DNA from 4 places in the Mycobacterium sp. NGS18 genome. Region 3 is predicted to be linked to each of the others. Evidence: riboswitches for the same ligand, from Rfam matches in the RefSeq annotation. Region 3 holds a riboswitch; each other region holds the start of a gene.
The links. Region 3 has a riboswitch for cobalamin ahead of metE (5-methyltetrahydropteroyltriglutamate--homocysteine S-methyltransferase). Riboswitches for the same ligand answer to the same signal wherever they lie in the genome.

Region 1 (4,153 bases), on a different contig from region 3:
TCGCCCGGGTCGTTGACCAGGAACGGGTAGATCAGCGGCAGGTCGGCGATCATGGCGTCGGTCGCGCACGCGGAAGAGAGCGCCGCGGTCTTGCCGGGCAGCCATTCCATCGAGCCGTGCTTGCCCAGGTGGATCACCGCGTGCGCGCCGAAGCCGTGTGCCAGCCAACGGTATGCGGCCAGGTAGTGGTGGCTGGGTGGCAGCTCCGGGTCATGATAGATCGCCACCGGGTTCTCCCCGAAGCCGCGCGGCGGCTGGATCATCAGCACGATGTTGCCGGATCGCAGTGCGGCCAGCACGATCTCGCCGGCCTCGTTGACGAACAGCTTGCCCGGCGCGGGGCCCCACGCCCGCGCCATCTCCTCGCGCAGCGAGTCCGGCAGCTCCGCGGTCCACTGCGCGTACTGCTGCGCGGTGACCCGCACCTGCGCCTCGGTCAGCTGCACCGCGGTCAGCCAGTCCTCATCCTGGCCGCCCGCCTCGATCAGGGTGTGGATCAGCCGATCCCCCGCCTCGGTTTCGTCAGCAATGCCCAGTACCCCGAAACCGTCGCCGACGTCATACTCCGCGTCGGCCAGCCGGTGCAGCAGCCGCACCGCCGACGCCGGAGTGTCCAGACCGACCGCGTTGCCGACCCGGGAGTGCTTGGTCGGATAGGCCGACAGCACCAGCGCCAGCTTCTTCTGACTGTTCGGAATGCGCCGTAACACAGCGTGATTGACCACCACACCGGCCACCCGGGCGCAGCGTTCGGCGTCGGCGGCGTAGTGCGGCAGCCCGTCGTCGTCGATCTCCTTGAACGAGAACGGCACGGTGATGATCCGGCCGTCGAATTCCGGGATCGCGATCTGGGTGGCCGAATCCAGCGGGGTGACGCCGTCGTCGTTGGCCGCCCAGTCCGCCTGCGACGAGGCCAAGCACAACCCCTGGAAGACCGGAATGTCCAGCGCGGCAATCTTTTCGATGTCCCACGCACCGTCGTCGTCGCCGGCGCTGACGGTCGCGGTCGCGTTGATCGCCCCGCCGGCCGCCAGCATGCAGACCACCACCGCGTCCAGTGTTCCCAATGCCGCGAACAACTCGTCGGGGGCGTTGCGCAGCGATGCGGCGAAGATCGGCACCCCGACCGCCCGGCCGGTGGCATCGATCGCGTCGGCCAGCGCGTGCGCGAATCCCGCGTTGCCGCTGACCTCGTGGGCCCGGTAGTAGAGCACACCGACCCGCACCGCATCGGGTGCCTCAACCGGCTCCCGAGACCCATACCCCCATTCCGGGACCACCGCCGGCTCCTCGAAACCCTCCCCGGTCAAAAGCACCGTGTCGCACAGGAAGGCGTGCAGCTGGGCGAGGTTGGCCGGCCCGCCCTCGGCGAGATAAGCGTGCGCTTGGGCCGCCAGCCCGATCGGAACCGTCGAGCACTCCATCAGCTCGGCGTTGGGCGAGCGCTCCCCGCCGAGCACCACCAGCGGCAGACCGGTCGCGCGCAGCAACTTCAGTTCGTCGGCGATCTCCGCCGAGGAACCCAGGATGCGCAGCACCACGACATCAACGCCGCCATCGATCAGCGGTTCGATCTCCTGGCGCGCCGGGTTGCCCAGCCGGTAGGCCGCCCCGCTGGCGCGTGCGGACAGCAGGTCGGTGTCGGATGTGGACAGAAGCGCAATGCGCCGCATAAGCCGGGCCTCCTGAGGGGTTCGCGCCCCTCGTCGTCGGATGTCCCGCAGCCGTATCTGGCTCGGGGAGCTGTGCCTGTCAGCGCCCCTCACAGTGGCGGAACCGCCCCGGAATTCCACCGGGTTCCTGACACCACGAGACGGCGGCCAGCCTAGCGCAGAGCGCCGTGCAAGAATGTCGCCGGTAAGGCGATGACAACACAGTGAGGAAGCCGGTGTGAATCCGGTGCGGTCCCGCCACTGTCATCGGGGAGTGACCCTCATCAGCCACGGCCCGCAACCGGTGGGGCTGGAAGGCGAGGCGAACAGTGATCCGAGAGCCAGGAGACTCACGTCATCGCGTCCTGCGAACCGGGGCGGTGTACCCCGAGGAAGCTGATGCACGCCCATGTCCCGTGCACTGCGGGTAGTCCCTGCGCTGGTCATAGCGCTGGCCCTGACGTTGGCCCCAGGGCTGGTCGGCTGCTCGGCCAATCACGCGACCCACGGGGCGGCCCGGCAGGACTGCATCACCGACTTCGACCCGCACACCGACTACTTTCCGGACAAATCGACGCTGTCCGAGGCCACCAACTTCCGCCTCGACTACCACCGCAGCTACCAGGTGCTGACCGTGCACCGGCCCTACCTCGGCGGCAAACCGGTCTCGTATGTCTTGGTGCGCTGCGGTGCCCCGGCCCCGGCGCTGACCGGCGAACTGGCCCGCGCCCAACAGATCACCGTCCCGGTGCACAGCCTGTACTCGGGTTCGACGACGCATCTGGCGATGATCACCGAGCTCGACCGGGCCGGGGTGGTCACCGGGGTGGCGAACCCCGCCGCGGTGGCCGACCCGCAGATCCGCAAGCGCATCGACGCCGACGAAACCGTCGGCTACGCCCCGGGAGGGCAGGTCAACATCGAAACCGTGCTGGCCGCCGGGCCCGACGTGCTAGTCACCGAGGGCATGGACGACCCCGGGCATCCCAAGCTACGCCAGGCCGGCATCCCGGTGCTCGCCGACGCCGAATGGCTGGAGCCCACCCCGCTGGGCCGGGCCGAATGGATCAAGGTGTTCGCCGCGCTGACCGGCACCGAACGGCAGGCCGCGCAGGTGTATGAGTCCATCCGCGACCGCTACCGCGCACTGGCCGCGCAGGCCGCGCGGGCCAAGCCCGTCGACGTGTTGGTCGGCACCATGTATTCGGGCAGCTGGTCCATGCCCACCGGGGCCAGCTACGCCGGCCGTCTGGTCGCCGACGCCGGCGGCACCTACCCCTGGCTGACCGACGGCGGCGCCGAGAACCGGCAGTTGAATTTCGAATCGGTCTACGCCCGCGCGGGAAGCGCGCCGCTATGGCTGGTCACCGACGACTGGAAAACGGTCGACGACGCGGTGGCGCGGGACAGCCGGTACGGCGAATTGACCGCGGTGCGCACCGGGCAGGTGTGGTCGGCCACGAAGGCGATCACCCCAGCGGGGGGCAACACCTACTGGGAACGCGGCACCGCCAGACCGGATCTGCTGCTGGCCGACCTGGTCGCGATCCTGCACTCGGAGCAGGCCCCGAACCACACTTTCGAGTTCTACCGGCAGGTGCACCGATGAAGGCGCGTACGACACTGGTGCTGGCCGGGCTGGCCGCCGCCGTCGTGGTGCTGGCCCTGCTCGGTCTGGCGCTCGGCCCGGTGCGGGTGCCGCTGGCCGACACCGTCCGCGTGCTGTTCGGCGCCGAACCGTCGGACCCGCGCTGGCAGGTGATCGTGACGAACATGCGGTTGCCGCGGGTGCTCACCGCGCTGGCCGCCGGTGCCGCACTCGGGGTCGCCGGCCTGCAGCTGCAGACCCTCTTCCGCAACACCCTGGCCGACCCCTACATCCTCGGGGTCAGCTCCGGGGCCAGCCTGGGGGTGGCGCTGGTGGTGCTGGCCGGCGGTGCGGCGGGTTTCAGCACCGCCGGCGCCAGCCGCGCCGGGGAGGTCACCGCGGCAGCGCTGGGCGCCGCGGCGATGCTGACGTTGGTGCTGGTGCTGTCACGCTGGACCCGCTCGGCGGCGACGCTGCTGCTGATCGGAGTGATGATCGGCGCGGCCAGCACCGCACTGGTGAGTCTGGCGCTGGTGTATTCCGACCCGCAGCGGGTGCAGCAGTACCTGCTGTGGGGCCTGGGCAGCTTCGCCGGCACCGGCTGGGCCGACCTGCGGTTGCTGCTGCCGCTGGTGGCCGTCGGTCTGGTTACCGCGGCGATGACGATCCGGCCGCTCAACGCCCTGCTGCTCGGCGAAAGTTACGCGGCCACAATGGGAATCAACGTGCATCGCGCCCGCATCGTCACGGTCGCCTCGGCGTCGTTGCTGGCGGGCGTGACGACCGCGTTCTGCGGGCCGATCGCCTTCCTCGGCCTGGTGGTGCCGCACGTGGCCCGCATCGCCGTCAGCACCTCCGACCACCGCGTGGTGCTGCCGACGGTGGTGTTGCTGGGTGCGGTCGCCGCGCTGGC
Region 2 (4,153 bases), on a different contig from region 3:
AACCGGCGCGGGCGGTTCGGCGCCCAAGCACGTCAAGCAGCTGGTGGAGGAGAACCACCTGCGCTGGGACTCGCTCGGCGAATTCCTGGCGCTGGCAGCCAGTTTCGACGACCTGGGCGTCAAGGCCGACAATGTGGGCGCCAAGGTCCTGGGGGCGACGCTGGACGCGGCGATCGGCAAACTGCTCGACGCCAACAAGAGCCCGTCGCGCAAGACCGGTGAGCTGGACAACCGCGGCAGCCAGTACTTCCTCGCCAAATACTGGGCGGAGGAACTCGCCGCGCAGACCGAGGTCCCCGAGCTGGCCAAGCACTTCGCCGCGGTGGCCGACGCCCTCGACAAGAACCAGGACGTCATTCTCGACGAGCTGACCGTGGTGCAGGGCAAGCCGGTGGACATCGGCGGCTACTACGCGCCGGACTACGACATGACGGCGGCGGTGATGCGGCCCAGCCCGACGCTGAACGCCGCGATCGACGGCAAGGCCTGACACGCCCTCCCCGCGAACGTGAAGACAATTTCACGCTCGGCGGGTTTTGCTAACGCGCGACGTGCGACAATGCGCCGGTAAGGCGATGACGATGTAGGAAGCCGGTGCGAATCCGGCGGTTCAGCGAGGCTCGTCGGAGTTGGCCCCAAGGGTCGGCGAAGGCGAGCCGAAGCTGGGACCGCCGCTTCAATTCCGGAGCGGTCCCGCCACTGTGATCGGGCGTGAATTCACCCCGAGAGCCAGATACTCACGTCGTCGCATCCTGCGATTCGGGGCGGGGACCCCAGAGAGCTGGCAACCGTGACGACGCCGATTTGGATAGCGTCTCCACCGGAAGTCCATTCCACATTGCTGTCGGCCGGCCCCGGTCCCGGTCCGCTGTTGGCGTCGGCGGCGGCGTGGATCGCGCTGAGCACCGAGTACGCCGAGATTGCCGACGAACTGGCGGGGCTGCTGGCTGCGGTGCAGACCGGGGCGTGGCAGGGCCCGTCCGCTGAGGCGTATGTGGCGGCCAATGCGCCGTATCTGGCCTGGCTGATCCAGGCCGGTGCCGCCGGGGCGGCGATGGCCGCGCAGCAGCAGACCGCGGCGACCGCCTACAGCAGCGCATTGGCGGCGATGCCGACGCTGGCGGAGCTGGCGGCCAATCACGCCACCCACGCGGTGCTGGTGGGCACCAACTTCTTCGGTGTCAACACCATCCCGATCGCGCTGAATGAGGCCGACTACGGCCGGATGTGGTTCCAGGCCGCCGCGGTGATGTCCACCTATCAGGCTGTCGCCGGAGGGGCGGTGGCATCGAGTCCGCAGACGGTGGCGGCGCCGCAGATCGTCAAGGCCGAATCGGCCGACGCCAGCCAACCGCAGCTGCCGCCGGACCGGCAGAACGACATCATGGAGTGGCTGCAGAACAGCGGCTACACCGATTTCTACAACAATGTGTTGCAGCCGATGATCAACGAACTGGCGGCCAACCCTTACTTCCAGTCGATTTTCGCCGGCTTCGATCCCTGGCTGCCCGTCCTGGGCAACCCGCTGAGCTTCTTCAGCCCCTACAACATCGCGTTCGCGCTGGGCTACCCGATGGACTTCGGGTCGTTCGCCGCCTACCTGTCGCAGACGTTCGCCTTCATCGCCGCCGACCTCACCGCGGCGTTCGCCTCCGGCAACCCGGGCACCATCGCCGCGACGCTGTTGTTCACCGCCGTGGAGGCGATCGGCACCATCATCACCGACGTGATCGCCCTGCTCAAAACGCTGCTGGAGCAGGCCCTCGTGCTGATCCCGGTCATGCTGCCGATGATGACCGCGGCGCTGGCGCCGCTGGCCGTGGCGCCGCTGGCCGGGCTGGCGGGGCTGTCCGGTCTGGCCGCCCTGCACGCCGTGCCGGTGCCGCTGATCCCGGCGCCGCCGCCGTTCGCCGGTCTGACGGTGGCGCCCACGCCACCGGTCCCGGCGCCCGCCCCGGCTCCTGCCCCGGCCCCGGCCCCCGCGCCGGCCCCGGCGCCTGCCGCGCCGGGGGCGCCACCGCCGCCGCCCGCCCCGCCGCTGACCCCGGTGGACGGCATGTCGTCGATGTACCTGGTTGCCGGCCTGGGCCAGCAGGCCCGTCGCGCGGCGGGCACCAGCGCCTGCCGCCGCAAAGCGCCCGAGCCCGACGCCGCCGAGGTGCCCGCCCCGGCGGCCGCCGCAGAGGAGCCGGCCAAGGCCCGCCGGCGCCGCAAGGCGAAGGCCGACATGCTGGGCCGCGGTTATGAATACATGGATCTGGAAGACGCCGCGAGCGCTGCGGGCCCGGCGGACGTGCTGCCCAGCGGACTCACCGCCCTGGCCGGGGATGCGTTCGGCGGCGGCGCCATCATCCCGATGACGCCGGGCACCTGGACCCGGGCGCAGCGCGAGCAGATGCCTTGACGCGTGCGATAATGCGCCGGTAAGGCAACGACGGTGCAGGAAGCCGGTGTAAATCCGGCACGGTCCCGCCACTGTGATCGGGGAGCGACCCTCAACAGCCACGGCTCTTTGCGGAGTTGGAAGGCGAGGCGAGCGTTGATCCGAGAGTCAGGACACTCACGTCGTCGCATCCTGCGACCCGGGGCGGTGTACCCCGAGAGAGCTGATCACTTTGACCGCGCCTATCTGGGTGGCGTCGCCTCCTGAGATCCATTCGTCCCTGTTGTCCGCCGGTCCCGGTGCCGGCCCGCTGCTTGCCTCCGCGGCGGCTTGGACCTCGTTATCCGTTGAGTACGCGGCGATCGCCGACGAACTGACCACACTGTTGGCCGCTGTCCAGGCCGGCGCGTGGCAGGGCCCGTCGGCAGAGTCGTTCATGGCCGCCAACGCGCCGTACCTGGCGTGGTTGGTGCGCGCCGGGGGTGATGCGGCCGCTACCGCCGTCCAGCAGCAGACCGCGGCCGCCGCCTACAGCAGCGCACTGGCAGCGATGCCGACGATGGCCGAACTGGCGGCCAACCATGTCACCCACGCGGTGCTGGTGGGCACCAATTTCTTTGGCGTCAACACGATTCCGATCGCGCTGAACGAAGCCGACTACGCCCGGATGTGGGCGCAGGCCGCCACCGTGATGACCGCCTACCAGGCGACAGCGGCCACCGCGGTGGCATCGACGCCGCAGACCGAACCGGCGCCCGCGGTGCTCAAGACGGCGGGAAGCGCCGATGCGACTCCGCCCCAGCCGCCGCAGTGGTTCCTCGACTTCGCGAAATGGCTCGAAGGACTCGTCCCCAGCCCGCCTTATCCCGACAGCGGCCAATACCCGCTGTATGCGGAGTTGTTGGCGTTCTTCGAGAAGATCGGGTTCACCGACATCGCCGACCCGCTGGCCCAGTGGTTCGCCAGCCTCTCCGGATCGTCGTGGCTGCCGCCGGCCGGGGTACCGGGATCGTGGTTGGGCTGGACCGGCAATCCGCTGAGCTACCTCAATCCGGCGTACCTGGCCTACATCCTGTCGGTGCCGCTGGATCCGGGTTCCTACATCGCGTTCACCAGCATCGTGATCATCGACGACCTGCTGGCGATCATGTACACGGCCCTGTTCAACCCGCAGGGCCTCGGTCTGGTCATCCCGTTGGCCATGGTCGAGATCGTCGGCGCCACAATCGGTAACACGGTCCAGGCGCTCAACTACCTGCTCACCCAGACGGTGCTGATCCCGGCGCTGCTGCCGGTGCTGGCCGGCTCGGCCGTGCTGGCTCCGGCGGGAGTACTCGGCGGCCTGGGGATCGGGGCGATGGCGCACCACCTGGCTGCCGCGGTCCCGCCGCCCCCGGCTCCGCCGCCCTCACCCGCACTGGCGATGGCCCAGCCGCCGGCGCCTGCACCGGCCCCCGCGCCGGCTCCGGCTCCGGCTCCGGCTCCGGCGCCCGCTGCGGCGCCGGCTGTGACCGCCGCTCCGCCGCCCGGAGCGCCGCCGCCGACCCCGGCGGGCCCGCCGTCGGTGACCATGCCGGCCTACATGTACCTGGTCGGCGGCCTGGACATGGGTGCGCGACGGGCCTCGGGGACCGGCGCCCGCAAGAAGTCGGTGCCGAAACCGGACAGCGCCGACGTTCCGGCAGCCGAGGCGGCGGAACAGGCTGCGCCCCAGCGGCGTCGGCGCAAGGCGAAGGTCGGCATGTTGGGGCGCGGGCACGAGTACATGGA
Region 3 (4,153 bases):
CCAGATCCACGGTCTCGTCGCGGATGGCCAGCGCCACCTGGTTGGCGGTGTCGGCCAGCGGCTGGTCGTCGCGGACGAACGACCACGCCAGGATGGTCACCGGGCCGGTGAGCATGCCCTTGACCGGCTTGTCGGTCAGTGACTGGGCGTAGGTGGCCCACTCCACCGTCATCGGATGCGGACGGAAGACGTCGCCGAAGAGCACCGGCGGCCGCACGCACCGGCTGCCGTAGGACTGCACCCAGCCGTTGGCGGTGGCGAAGAAGCCCTCCAGTTGCTCGGCGAAGTACTGCACCATGTCGTTGCGCTCCGGCTCGCCGTGCACCAACACGTCGAGGCCCAGCTGCTCCTGCAGTTTGATGACATCGGCGATCTCGGCCTTCATCCGGCGGGTGTACTCGCCCCTGTCGATCTCACCGGCGAGCAGCGCGGCCCGGGCCTTGCGGATGTCGACGGTCTGCGGGAACGACCCGATGGTGGTGGTCGGCAGCGGCGGCAGATGCAGCCGCTCGTCCTGAGCGGCACGCCGGGCCTCGGCGCTGCCGCGGTGCGCGCCGGCCGCGGTGATCGTCGCGATCCGGCCACGCACGTCGGCGTTGTTCAGCCGCGGGTCGGACTTGCGCGAGGCCACCGCGGCCTGGGATGCGGCGATCTCGTCGGCTACGGCGTCGCGGCCCTCGGCCAGGGCCCGAGACAAGACGGCCACTTCGGTCACCTTCTCGGCGCCGAATGCCAGCCAGCTGCGCAGGTTGTCGTCCAGCGCCGAATCGGCCTCATACGCCAGCGAGTAGGGGACATGCAGCGTCGAGCACGACGTGGATACCGCCACCGCAGCCGCCGACCCCCGCACGGTCGCCAGCTTCGCCAGCGCGGCCTCCAGGTCGGTGCGCCAGATGTTGCGGCCGTCGACGACACCGGCGACCAGGGTCTTGGAGGCCAACTCCGGAACTGCGGCCACCGAGTCCACCGAGCCGTAGACCAGGTCCACGCCGATCGCCTCGACCGGGGTCCGGGCCAGCGCGGCCAGCGCACCGCCCGGGTCGCCGAAGTAGGTGGCGACGAAGATCGCCGGCCGGCCCGCCACACCGGCGAGGCGGCTGTAGACCTGTTCGGCCAGCGCCGGGGCGTCCGGGGCGCCGTCCGTCACCAACACCGGCTCGTCGATCTGCACCCACTCGGCCCCGGCTTCGGCCAGCTTGGAAAGCAGCTCGGCGTAGACGTCGGTCAGCTCGTCGAGGCGGAAGATCGGCGCCGGCGCACCGTCGACCGCCTTGCTCAGCTGCAGGAAGGTGATGGGACCGATGATCACCGGGCGAGCCGGAACCCCTTGCTCGGCAGCCTCTTTGAACTCAGCGAGCACCTTGGCCGGATTCAGCGCGAACTTGGTGTCCGGGCCGATCTCCGGAACGATGTAGTGGTAGTTGGTGTCGAACCACTTCGTCATCTCCAGCGGGGCGATCTCGGAGTTGCCCCGTGCGGCGGCAAAGTAACGGTCCAGCTCGTCGGCCACCCCGGCGACCCGCTGCGGGAGCGCACCGAGCAGCACCGCGGTGTCGAGCATCTGGTCGTAATAGGAGAACGTGTTCACCGGCACCGAGTCCAGACCAGCGGCGACCAACTGTGCCCAGGTGTCGCGGCGCAGGCCGGCAGCGACCTTCTTCAGTTCGTCTTGTCCTATCCGGCCGGCCCAGTAACTCTCGGTGGCGCGCTTGAGTTCGCGGCGCGGCCCGATTCGCGGAGATCCGAGAACGGTGGCGGTAAAGGGTTGAACGGTCACGATGCGATCCTTTGATCCAGAGGGTGGGTCTCCGCCGGCGGTCGTCCAGCCAATCCGGTTCCGTGCAATTTAACGCACTATAACGCTGAAAAACCAGACGCCCATTCCGCGAGGCGTTGATCCGCCGGGCGCGGCGCGCTCGACACAACAGGCACGTCTTCGGACTCGCAGGCGCGCACCGGGGTGCTCCTAGTGGCCGTCGCTTCCCAGTCGCGGGCGAACCCCTGACCAGTGCCTTTGACGGCGGTCGTTCCTGCATACCGCTGCGGGACAGTCCCGGACTCTCACCGGGTTCCCTCTCGCGCTCCACGGAAAACCGCGTCGCGCTCGATGCCAACGGCGCCACTACTACCGGCGATGTCGGCAAACCAGTTGCGTGGTCGACGTTACCCGTCAATCGCCCTGAAGGGCTGCCAGAGCCTCCGGGATGGGCGCCTGCCCGTCGTTGAACTCGATGGTGCGGCGAATCGTCGAGGTGCCGGTCAGGCAGGTCGCGGTCACCAGCGCGACATTGCCCCGGGACACCTCACCTTTGCCGGTGTGCGGGCCGATATCGATCCGGCCGGTCGCCGGCTCCAGGGTCAGCCGACTCGGCCCCAGCACCGTCCAGTCCAGATCGGTAGCCCGCAGATGGGCGTCGGCGGCCGCCTTGGCCTGCGCGTACGGGTAGAACGGATCGTCTTCCGCCACGCCGTGATCAGGACCGGCGCCGAAGTAGGACACCATCACAAAGCGCCGGATGCCGGCTTGCGCGGCGGCGTCGATGGTGCGGATGGCGGCGTCGCGGTCGACGGCGTAGGTGCGGGCCGGGTCGCCACCACCGGCGCCGGCGGAGAACACCACCGCATCGTGGCCGGCCAACAGGTCGGCCAGCGCGGCGGTGTCGAGTTGCTCGATGTCGGCCACCACCGGAATCGCCCCCGTCACCGCGACCTCCTCGGAGTGGTCGGGATTGCGGAACACCGAACTGACCTCGTGGCCGGGTTCATGCGGCGGTCCCAGCTTCGCCTCTCCTTCGTCGAGCCTCGCTGAACCGCTCGGTTCATGCGGCGGTCCCAGCTTCGCCTCTCCTTCGTCGAGCCTCGCTGAACCGCCGGGTTCGGTCAGGATGCGGCTGAGTAGCAGGGCGACCTTGCCGTGGCCGCCGATGATCACAATGCGCGCCATGGCTTCGACCGTACATGTGGCCGGCGTACGGCGCGCTCGGTCCGTTCATGGGTATGAGAACAAATATTAGGTTATAGTCGGCCGGACGCCCGAAGGAGTTGCCGGCACATGTTCACGCTTCGCTTCGACATGCGGGCGCCGGTGTCGGCTGCACCCCGCGCTGAGCTGTACGCCGCGGCCATCGAAATGTGCGCCTGGGCCGAGACCCGCGGTGCGATCGCCGCGGTGCTGTCCGAGCATCACGGCACCGAGGACAATCACCTGCCGTCGCCACTGGTGCTGGCTACGGCCATCGCCGCCCGCACCGAGGCATTGAGGATCATGCTCGCCGCGGTGGTCCTGCCGTTCTGGGATCCGGTCCGGCTGGCCGAAGACATGAGCGTGCTCGACATCATCAGCAATGGGCGCGTCGCCTATGCCTTCGGACTCGGTCACCGCGCGCAGGAGTACGAGCACTTCGGCATCGAAATCGGCACCCGCGGAACGCTGGCCGATGAGAAGTTGAGCCTGCTGCTGGCGCTGTTGCGCGGTGAGCCGGTCCGCTATGAGGGCCGCCGAATCCATGTGACCCCGGCCGGTGTGACACCGGGTGGCCCGCACATCATGATCGCCGGCGGCAGCGCGGCGGCGGCCGTCCGTGCCGCCCGGCACGGTCTGGGATTTCTCGCTCAGGCGAATCCGGCTGGCCTGAAAGATTTTTACGAATCGCAGTGCCGGGAGCACGGCCATGAGCCTGGTCCGGCCCAGTTCCCCGAGCCTGACGCGCCGACGACCGTCTTCGTTGCAGACGACGTGGATAAGGCTTGGGGCGAACTCGGACCGTACCTGCTCCACGATGCCGTCACCGCCGCCGGCTACCGGCACGGAGATGAGAGCGTAGCGAGCATCTCGCGGGCCGCCAGCGTGACGGAACTGCGGGAAGCACCCGGGCCGTACCGCATCTTCACCATCGGGGAGGCCGTCGAGCAGCTGCGGTCCGGTCGCAGCCTGCCGCTGCTTCCGCTGTGCGGCGGGCTTCCGCCCACCCTTGCCTGGCCCTATCTGGAACATGCAGTGGCAGCCGTTGGGCGCGCGAACTCGGAGGGGAAAGCATGAATCGGAAAACCCGCGTCGTGGTGTGGTCAACCGGCGGTGTCGGCTCCATTGCGATCGACGCGATCCGGCACCGGCCCGATATGGAACTCGTTGGGGTCTGGGTGCATTCGACCG
Region 4 (4,153 bases), on a different contig from region 3:
GCGGTCAACGCCGCGACGTGAGCGGTGGAGGCCTCGCCGTCAGCGCCGAGCCGGCCGTCGAAAAGCCCCATCACGCCCTCGATCACGGCGATCTCGGCGCCAGAAGCACCATGCAGCAGCAGCGGCACGATCCGCTCGGTGCCGACCAGCACCGGATCCAGGTTGCGGGCCGGGCGCCCGGTGGCCAGGGCGTGATAGCCCGGGTCGATGTAGTCCGGGCCGACCTTGTGCCCGCTGACGGTCAGCTCGCGTGCGGCTAGCGCCGCCATCAGCCCGACCGCCACGGTGGTCTTACCGTGCCCGGATGCGGGCGCGGCCACCACGATCCGGGGGAGACTTACCATTCGATCCCGCGCTGGCCCTTCTGGCCGGCGTCCATCGGGTGCTTGATCTTGGTCATCTCGGTGACCAGGTCGGCGGCCTCGACCAGCCGCGGATGGGCGCGACGGCCGGTGATAACGACGTGCTGGTGGCCGGGCCGGGAGCGCAGCGTCTCGACCACGTCGTCGACGTCCACCCATCCCCAGTCGATCGGGTAGGTGAACTCGTCGAGGACGTAGAGGTCATGGGTCTGCTCGGCAAGGCGGCGCTTGATCTCGGTCCAGCCGGCCAGTGCGTCGCCGGCGTGATCCTCGGTGCTGCCGGATTTGCGGCTCCACGACCAGCCCGAACCCATCTTGTGCCACTGCACCGAGCCGCCCTCACCGGTCTCGTCGTGCAGGGCGCCGAGCCGTTCCAGCACCGCCTGCTCGCCGACCCGCCATTTCGCGGACTTCACGAACTGGAACACCCCGATCCGAAAGCCCTGATTCCAGCCGCGCAGCGCCAATCCGAACGCGGCGGTGGACTTGCCCTTGCCGTCGCCGGTGTGCACCATCAGCAGCGGCCGGTTGCGGCGCTGGCGGGTGGTCAGGTTGTCGTCGGGCACCGTCAACGGTTGTCCTTGCGGCATCAGGCAGCTCCCTTTCCGGTGGCATCGCGAACGATGTCGGTCAGCGCCTCGGCACTCACCTGCGGCAGCGGGACGTATTCGGCCCGCAGCCGCTCAGCCAGGGAGCGTGCCAACCCGAGCCGCATCCGGCCGTTCTCGCAATCCACCACCACCGCCGAAAAGCCCTGTGATGCGAGCAGTCCGGCGGCCTGGCGGGACCGCTCGACCGGATCGGCGCCGGCGGTGGCCCGACCGTCGGTCAGCACCACCAGCAGCGGGCGACACGCCGGTTCGCGTAGCCGTTCCCGGCGGATCAGCTCGGCGGCTTCGAGCAGGCCCTCGGCCAGCGGGGTGCGGCCGCCGGCGGGCAACTCGTCCAGGCGCACCGCGGCGATCTCCACCGACCCGGTCGCAGGCAGCACCACTTCGGCCCGTGTATCGCGAAACGTCACCACCGCCACCCGGTCCCGGCGCCGGTAGGCGTCCAGCAGCAAGGACAAGATCGCGGTCTTGACGTGCCGCATCCGCTCGGCGGCGGCCATCGACCCGGAGGTGTCCACCACGAACAGCACCAGGTTGGCCTCCCGGCCCTCCCGGACGGCACGGCGTAGATCGCCGGCCTGCAGGATCATCCGGCCGTCCACCCGGCCGCGGGCGCCCTGATGTGGCGCGGCGGCCCGCAGCGTCTCCAGCAGGTGCAGCCCGCCCGTGGCGCCGGCGGCGGTGGCGCCCACCCGGCGTCCGGAACTGGTGCGGGCCCGGCTGCGCCGCCCGGCGCGGCCCGCGCCGACCCCGTCGACGGTGAAAAACCGTGCGCGGTAAGGGGAATCGGATCCGACGGTCGAGGTGGAGCCGGACCCACCCGGCGCCGGCCCGCCCGCATCCGGGGGTGGCGGGGCGTCGTTCCCGCCCTCCGGTGGGCCGTCCGGATCCGGCTCGGGCTCGGGACCGGAATCCTCCTGAGGCAGCAGCTCGTCGAGTTCGGCTTCATCGAGACCGGGGGCGTCGAACGGCTTGCGCCGCCGCCGATGCGGCAGCGCCAGCCGGGCGGCGACCCGCAGATCCTCGACGTTGACCGCGTCGCGGCCCTGCCATGCCGCATGCGCGACCGCGGTGCGGGCGCAGACGATGTCGCCGCGCAGGCCGTCCACATCGAACGCCGCGCAGATCTCGCCGATCTTGACCAGCGCGGCGTCGGTGAGCAGCACCCGCGAAAGCAGCTGCTGCGCAGTGTGAATCCGGGCGCGCAGCCGCTCCTCGGCCGCGGCGTACCCGGCCGCGAAACCCTCGGGATCGGCGTCGAAGGCCAACCGTCGGCGTACCGCCTCGGCGCGCACCGCCGGATCGCGCGGCGCGGAAACCTCAACGGTCAGCCCGAATCGGTCGAGCAGCTGTGGGCGCAGCTCGCCCTCCTCGGGGTTCATCGTCCCGACGATCACGAAGCGTGCCGCGTGGGTGACCGACACCGAGTCGCGTTCGACGGTCAGTCGCCCCATCGCGGCCGCGTCCAGCAGCAGGTCCACCAGGTGGTCGGCGAGCAGATTGACCTCGTCGACGTAGAGGATGCCGCGGTTGGCCCGGGCCAGCAGCCCCGGCTCGAACTCCACCACGCCGGCACCCAGCGCCCGCTCCAGGTGGATCGACCCCACCACCCGGTCCTCCGTGGCGCCGACCGGCAACTCCACCAGCCGCACCGGGCGGGTCTGCACGGCGGCGTCGGCGGGGAACGGGCCGTCGGGGGACAGCGGGTTGGCCTCGGCGGGATCGGAGGAGAACCGGTCGTCGGCGACCACGTCGATAGGCGGCAGCACCTGGGCCAGCGCGCGTACCAGCGTCGACTTGGCGGTGCCCTTCTCGCCGCGGATGAGTACGCCGCCGATGCTGGGGGAGATCGCGCTCAGGACAAGCGCCAGCGCCATGTCGTCGAGGCCGCCCGGGGCGTCCGGGTCGCCGCCGAGGACGGCAGGGAAGGGGTACAGCTGTTGCATTGAGGCTCCGCTCGTGATGCCCGGTGTTGGCAACGCGAAGCCGGTATTCGGACTGACCGAAGCGCTTCCCAATCAGCGGGAATGCGCCGCGGAACACCGTAGCGGGCCTGCGTCGGAGTCACACCGACTTCCCTGGCACTTCGCGCCGATACCCTAACACCAACCGAAAGGACACTCAGAGATGACTGCACCCGAAGCAGACCTGACCGGCTGGGTCCCAGCGCCGTTCACCGGCGGCGGTTTCACCCACGACGTGTACCGCAAGGGGCGTGGCCCCGGGGTGGTACTGATACCGGAGATCCCGGGAGTGCACCCCGGCGTGCTCGGATTGGGAAACCACCTGGTGGACAACGGCTTCACCGTGGCGATCCCGTCATTATTCGGCCAACCCGGTAAGGCGATCACACCCGGCTACGCGCTGAGCACGATCGCCCGTGCCTGCGTGACCCGGGAGTTCGCCGCGTTCGCCACCGACAAGCAACGTCCGGTCACCCAGTTCCTGCGGGCGCTGGCCCGCGACCTCAACGAGAAGACGCCCGGCAAAGGCGTCGGGGTGATCGGCCAGTGCTTCACCGGCGGTTTTGCGCTGGCGGCCGCCGTCGACGACGCCGTGCTGGCGCCGGTGCTCAGCCAGCCGTCCGTACCGATCCCGCTGACGCTCAAACAGCGCCGCGATCCGGGGCTCTCCGAGGTCGAGCTGGGGATGATCGCCGACCGCGCCGCCAACGACGGGCTGTGCGCGCTTGGCTTGCGGTTCAGCGAGGACAAGATGGCCCCCGGTGACCGCTTCGCGACGCTGAAGGCCCGGCTCGGGGACGCGTTCGAGGTGATCGAGATCGACTCCTCGCCGGGCAATCCGGACGGGCTGTCCCGGATGGCGCACTCGGTGCTCACCGACCAGGTCCGCGAGGTCGACGGGCACCCCGCCTACGAGGCGCGCAAGCGGGTGGTGCAGTTCCTCACCGAACGGTTGACATAGCTGTGCCCACCGCCGAACGCCTGGTGGTCCTCGGTATCGGCGCCGACGGCTGGGCCGGGCTGACAGAACCCGCGCGGGAGAGGGTGCTGGCCGCCGATGCCGTTATCGGTGCGCCGCGCCACCTGGCGATGCTGCCGGAATCACCCGGTCAGCAGCGCCACGATTGGCCGTCGCCGCTACGGGCCGGGTTGCCGGCGCTGGTCGACGGCCTGGCCGGCCGGCAGGTGGTTGCGCTGGCCTCCGGTGATCCGCTGC

Region 1: it holds a riboswitch for cobalamin, as region 3 does, so the genes downstream of both, AC5Y31_RS17360 (cobaltochelatase subunit CobN) here and metE (5-methyltetrahydropteroyltriglutamate--homocysteine S-methyltransferase) in region 3, are expected to answer to the same signal.
Region 2: it holds a riboswitch for cobalamin, as region 3 does, so the genes downstream of both, AC5Y31_RS17385 (PPE family protein) here and metE (5-methyltetrahydropteroyltriglutamate--homocysteine S-methyltransferase) in region 3, are expected to answer to the same signal.
Region 4: it holds a riboswitch for cobalamin, as region 3 does, so the genes downstream of both, AC5Y31_RS18150 (magnesium chelatase subunit D family protein) here and metE (5-methyltetrahydropteroyltriglutamate--homocysteine S-methyltransferase) in region 3, are expected to answer to the same signal.

Annotation. Positions count from the first base shown of each region.
Region 1 covers NZ_JCALEC010000010.1:7,240-11,392, forward strand. The annotation lists gene AC5Y31_RS17360 (cobaltochelatase subunit CobN) at 1-1,673, opposite strand, end outside; cobalamin riboswitch at 1,706-1,826, opposite strand; cobalamin riboswitch at 1,846-2,024, shown strand; gene AC5Y31_RS17365 (ABC transporter substrate-binding protein) at 2,062-3,261, shown strand; gene AC5Y31_RS17370 (FecCD family ABC transporter permease) at 3,258-4,153, shown strand, end outside.
Region 2 covers NZ_JCALEC010000010.1:14,122-18,274, reverse strand. The annotation lists gene AC5Y31_RS17395 (NADP-dependent isocitrate dehydrogenase) at 1-490, shown strand, start outside; gene AC5Y31_RS17390 (PPE domain-containing protein) at 791-2,404, shown strand; cobalamin riboswitch at 2,399-2,582, shown strand; gene AC5Y31_RS17385 (PPE family protein) at 2,616-4,153, shown strand, end outside.
Region 3 covers NZ_JCALEC010000006.1:66,628-70,780, forward strand. The annotation lists gene metE (5-methyltetrahydropteroyltriglutamate--homocysteine S-methyltransferase) at 1-1,777, opposite strand, end outside; cobalamin riboswitch at 1,911-2,109, opposite strand; gene AC5Y31_RS13400 (NAD(P)H-binding protein) at 2,171-2,944, opposite strand; gene AC5Y31_RS13405 (LLM class flavin-dependent oxidoreductase) at 3,053-4,039, shown strand; gene AC5Y31_RS13410 (NAD(P)H-dependent amine dehydrogenase family protein) at 4,036-4,153, shown strand, end outside.
Region 4 covers NZ_JCALEC010000011.1:3,710-7,862, forward strand. The annotation lists gene cobBC (bifunctional hydrogenobyrinic acid a,c-diamide synthase/histidinol phosphate aminotransferase CobBC) at 1-344, opposite strand, end outside; gene cobO (cob(I)yrinic acid a,c-diamide adenosyltransferase) at 338-952, opposite strand; gene AC5Y31_RS18150 (magnesium chelatase subunit D family protein) at 952-2,919, opposite strand; cobalamin riboswitch at 2,941-3,077, opposite strand; gene AC5Y31_RS18155 (dienelactone hydrolase family protein) at 3,101-3,898, shown strand; gene cbiE (precorrin-6y C5,15-methyltransferase (decarboxylating) subunit CbiE) at 3,901-4,153, shown strand, end outside.